Regions from separate parts of the Corallococcus sp. EGB genome, predicted to be linked through region 1. Evidence: riboswitches for the same ligand, from Rfam matches in the RefSeq annotation. Region 1 holds a riboswitch; the other holds the start of a gene.
What was found. A riboswitch is a leader RNA that binds a small molecule or an ion and turns the genes downstream of it on or off. The one in region 1 is predicted to bind cobalamin.
Positions count from the first base shown of each region.

Region 1 (2,384 bases):
AGGCGGGCTCCTTCCGCCTTCGCTCCCGTCAACAGGCCTCGGGAGAGCACGCCGTACAGGGTCGCGCTCATGCCCAGCTCCGCGAGCGTGGGGAAGAGGGTCTTCTCCGGGTCGCGCGTGATGAGCGAGTACTCGATCTGCAGGTCGCTCAAGGGGTGCACCTTCGCCGCGCGGCGGATCGTCTCCGCGCCCACCTCGGAGAGCCCGATGCTTCGCACGTAGCCGCCCTTCACCAGGTCGGCGATCGCTCCCACCGTGTCTTCAATCGGGACGGTCGGGTCCAGCCGGGCGGGACGGTAGACGTCGATGTCATCGACGCCGAGCCGCCGCAGGCTGTACGTGATGAAGTTCTTCACCGCCGCGGGGCGCCCGTCGAAGCCCACCATGGCCCCGTCCGGCCCACGCATGGCTCCGAACTTCACCGACAGCTGCACCTTGTCGCGCTGGCCCTCGATGGCCCGGCGGATGAGCAGCTCGTTGTGCCCACTGGCGTAGAAGTCGCCAGTGTCGAGCAGCGTCACCCCACGGTCGATCGCCTCGCGGATGGTGGCGATGCTCTCGTTCTCGTCAGATGGCCCGTACGCCCCGGACATGCCCATGCAGCCGAGGGCAATGGGAAACACCTGCGGGCCCGTCCTGCCGAGCTGCGTCGTGCGGTGGGTCGACGTCATGGCTTCCTCGCTTCCTGCGGGTGAGGTATCCGGAACCTTGTTCCGGTATGGGTCCGTATATTCGGAACATGGTTCCGTTTGTCAAGGCGATGAAGACAACCCTGGGCGTGGCCCCGCCTTGACGGGTTGGGGGTGACCTCCTAGAAGGACCGGGCCCTTGGGTGCCCATGCCGGGCCTTCAAGAGGGAAGCCGGTGCGAGTCCGGCGCGGTCCCGCCACTGTGAACGGGTTGCCCTGAGGTCCAGGGCCGGAAGCCTCGGCTGTCACCACTTTCGCTTCCGCGAAGGGAAGGTGGAGGGTTCCTTCCAGAAGGGCGCAGCGTGCGCCCACGTCTGGAGCCTGTCAGCCAGGAGACCTGCCCAGGGGTGCGGCAGCGGTCCTGCCGCGAGGCCTTCTCTCTTCGACGGAGGGAGCGGAAGGCGGAGCATGTGGCGCTCGCTTCTCGCCCGGGCTTTCATCGGTCTGGCGCTCAGCTTCCAGGGACAGGCCCAGGCCGGGCAGGAGACGCCTGCGCCCGATGCCGGTGAGCCACCGCTTCCCGAGTTCGTCCTCCCCACCGTCGAGGTCATCGGCCAGGACGTCCCCGAAGCTCCCGTCGACTCCGTTCCCCGCCGCGACCCCACCGGCGCCATCACCGTCATCGATGCCCGCGAACGCGCGGGCGAGGCTCGCGACACCGCGGAGCTGCTCGGTGGATCCGCGAGCCTCGTCGTGCAGGACTCCGGTGGCTACGGACAGAGCAAGAGCCTCGTGGTGCGCGGCGCGTCTTCCAACGGCGTGCTCGTGTTCCTGGACGGCATTCCGCTCAACGGCGCGGGTGGGGTCGCGGACCTGTCGCTCATCCCCGTCGCGCTGCTGGAGCGCATGGAGATCCTCCGTGGCGCGGCCGGAGCCCGCTACGGCGCGGGTGGCCTGGGCGGCGCGGTCAACCTCGTCACGCGCGCGCCTTCGTCGCGGCTGCTCTCCAGCGGCGAGGTCACCTATGGCAGCTTCGAGACCGTGACGGCCCACGTCGCCGCGTCGGGCGCGCTGCTCGAGGGTCAGGCGCTGGTGCTGTTGCACGGCGGCCGTTCCCAGGGCGACTTCAGCTACCGCGTGGATGAGCTGCCCGCGCTCGACGACAACCCGCTCACGCAGGAGGTGCGCACGCGCAATGACGCGCGCGGCGGTGGCGCGCTCCTGAAGTACCGGCGCGGCCTGGACGGTGGCGGACGCGTGGACGTGCTGGCGGAGCTGTCGCTGGAGGACCGCGCGCTCGCGGGCACCGTGCAGAACCCCACCGTGTCCCGCCGACAGGCCCAGACCCGTTTGTCATGGGGGGCGCGTTGGGCACGGCCCTTCGGCGACACGGGCGAGGGCAGTGCCCGTGGCTTCTTCCGCCGCGACTGGCTGGACGTCAGCGGCGGCACCACCGGCGTGGACTCCGGCGCGCAGCACTACACCGTGGGGGGCGTGGAGGTGGAGGGGCGCGCGGTGCTGGGGCGCAACGCGCTCGCCGTCACGCTCGCCGGGTCGTCGGAGTCCGTCACGCAGGCCGTGGGCGCACAGGCCGCGTCATGGTGGCGCGCGAGCGTCATGGCCATGGACGAACTGTCCCTGTTCTCCGAGCGCCTGACGCTGGCGCCCTCGCTGCGCGTGGAGCGCGTGGGGCAATTCTCGCTCCTGTCGCCCAAGCTGGGCGCGAGCGTGGACCTGGGGCACGGCTTCGGTGTT
Region 1 covers NZ_CP079946.1:8,474,430-8,476,813, reverse strand. The annotation lists gene KYK13_RS34520 (aldo/keto reductase) at 1-671, opposite strand, end outside; cobalamin riboswitch at 814-1,049, shown strand; gene KYK13_RS34515 (TonB-dependent siderophore receptor) at 1,098-2,384, shown strand, end outside.

Region 2 (2,384 bases), 130 kb from region 1:
TGACGTACGCGACCTGGAGCAGTTGCTCATGGATACGGTCCGCCACCTCGCGGTTGCCGTGGCCCACGCTGGCCACCAGCGCGCCCGCCGAGCCATCCAGGTAGCGGCGGCTCCGGGCGTCGTACAGGTAGATGCCCTCGCCATGGGTGACGACGGGGAACTCGCGCGACAGGTTGCGCAGGAGCACGTTCCCGTCGGGATAGCGGATGGCGTTCAAAGGCAGACGTCTCCCCACGCGGCGTACGCCGCGATGGATGCGAGGAATTGCGACGTGAAACGGGAAAGGGCGTCAGCCGCGCCGCAGCCGGGGCCGGGCGGGCCGTGTCTGGCTTCCGTGTCCTGTCACTGCCTCGCGCCGTCTCCGCACCACTCCACGCATTGTCGTCCGTCCTCACGGGCGACCCGCGTCGCCCGGCAAGTGACCCACGAAGGTGGAGGCAGGGGTGTCCAGGCACGCTGCCGCGCGCCCAGGCCGCGAAAGGGCCCGAAGACACCGACCTCCACCCCCGCGGGTGGCTGGAGACAGAAGGGAAGAGAGGGAATGTTCCGGGCAAAAGCCCTGTAGAAACAAGGGCTTGCGCGGACCTTCCCGCCCTCCCTCGGGGCTCCAGGTCGAACCGACCGTGGATGTCTCCCACGGCACGGATGCAGGCAGGTCTTCGGGCTCGTGAGCGGGTCCGGCACCGGGGTGCCGGGTTGCCTACTGGCCGTCACTTCCCAGCGCCCACGTGGGCGCCAGTGTGATGGACGGCGGTCGTTCTCACCTACCGCTGCGGGGCAGCCCCGGCTTCGGACCGGGTTCCCTTTTCAGCCTGGGCAAACCCAGGCACCAGCATGGCATCGTCTATACGCCCGGCTTGTTTCAGGTGTCAAGGCAATGTCTGTCATGTCTGGTTCTCCGGCGCGAGCGGAGGTACAGCGGTGGGACGGCGCTCCGCGTCGAGCGCGACGAGGATGAAGCGTCCGCGTGTGCACAGCTGTCGCGCGCCGGACAGGAGGTCCTCGGCGAACAGCTCCACGTCCACGGTGACGGAGGTGCGGCCGGTGGCGACGACGCGGCCCACCAGCTCCACCAGCTGTCCCTGGCGCACGGGGGTGTGGAAGTCCACGCGCTCGCTGGACGCGGTGACGACGGTGCGCCGCGCGTAGCGGCTGGCGGTGATGAACGCGGACATGTCCATCAGGCGCAGCGCCTGTCCGCCGAAGAGGGTGCCGTAGTGGTTGGTCTGATCCGGGAAGACCATGTCCACCATGCGGGTCTCCGTGGCGGACGAGGGGATGGAAGGGGACGTCATGAGAGGGGACTCCAGGCCCGAGCGGACGTGCGCCATGTGCGGGAGGGACACCGGGACACACGACTCCCGGGCCCGGGGCACGGGCGGTGGCGGACGCGCGGACCGCGAAGGGTTGCCGGGCCTTCCCGCGAGGGTCCGGGGTACCGCCCTGGAGGAGACGATTCTCCGCAGGGGCCGGCGGCAGGTTTTCGGGCTCGTGGGCGTGCTTCGGGAGCGCGCCTCTTTTCGAGAGGACACGTCCGTGGCGCCTACTGGCCGTCGCTTCCCAGTCCGACTGCCGGACCAGTGCGTCTGACGGCGTTCGTTCCCACTCACCGCTGCGGGGCAGCTCCGGAGTTCCACCGGATTCCCTTGCTAAACCTCGCGGACTCCCGTGAGGCACCGTCGGCAGGGCGCAAGTTAGACGTGTGCTGCGCCTCCGCCAAGCATCAAGGACGGTGCCGGATGTCACGGATTGAAGGAACCCGTGCCTCCATGCGAGGAGGCGCGGCATGACTCCTCTCCGGTGGATGGGGTGGCTGTGCTGCCTGCCGTTGTGGTCCGCGTGCGCGGACCCGGAGATGCGAACGCCGCGAAGCTACTCGCAGTTCACGATGGACTCGGCGACGGCGGGATGCTTGCGCATTCAGCGTGTGCGTCGCAGGTGGGCCAGGACGCCATCTTGCCGTGGCTGTCACGGGCAGCGGCGCGCGCCGCGGAGGCCGCGGCGGTGATGCGCCTGTAGGAGGCGGCGGAGGTGGCCCGCGTGGAGCACGTGCTGGTGGAGTGCGCGAAGCGGGCGAACGGCGAGGTGAATGAGCGGATTCTGGGGCCCGGGCAGCGGGCGAATCGCCAAATCTGCGAGGAGCAGGTGGTGGACGCGAGCGGCCGGACCGCGAAGCGGGGCGTGCTGTGCGCACACGGGCGAATGGGGCTTCTTCACCGAAGAAGAGCCCCGCCAGTGGGAGCGCCGCTTCCTCTGACCGCGCACCGGGCAGGCGTGCCCCGCTGGAGACAGGCCCTGTGGCAGTATCCCCGGCCGCCATGTCGCAGACGCCTCGCAAGGTCTCGCTCGTCCTGAGCTTCCAGTACCCCGGCAAGTACGCCTTC
Region 2 covers NZ_CP079946.1:8,345,144-8,347,527, reverse strand. The annotation lists gene KYK13_RS33995 (aspartate aminotransferase family protein) at 1-217, opposite strand, end outside; cobalamin riboswitch at 633-849, opposite strand; gene KYK13_RS33990 (acyl-CoA thioesterase) at 885-1,295, opposite strand; cobalamin riboswitch at 1,457-1,696, opposite strand; gene KYK13_RS33985 (TIGR04013 family B12-binding domain/radical SAM domain-containing protein) at 2,319-2,384, shown strand, end outside.
Region 2: linked by a shared signal. The riboswitch ahead of KYK13_RS33990 (acyl-CoA thioesterase) and the one ahead of KYK13_RS34515 (TonB-dependent siderophore receptor) in region 1 are both predicted to bind cobalamin.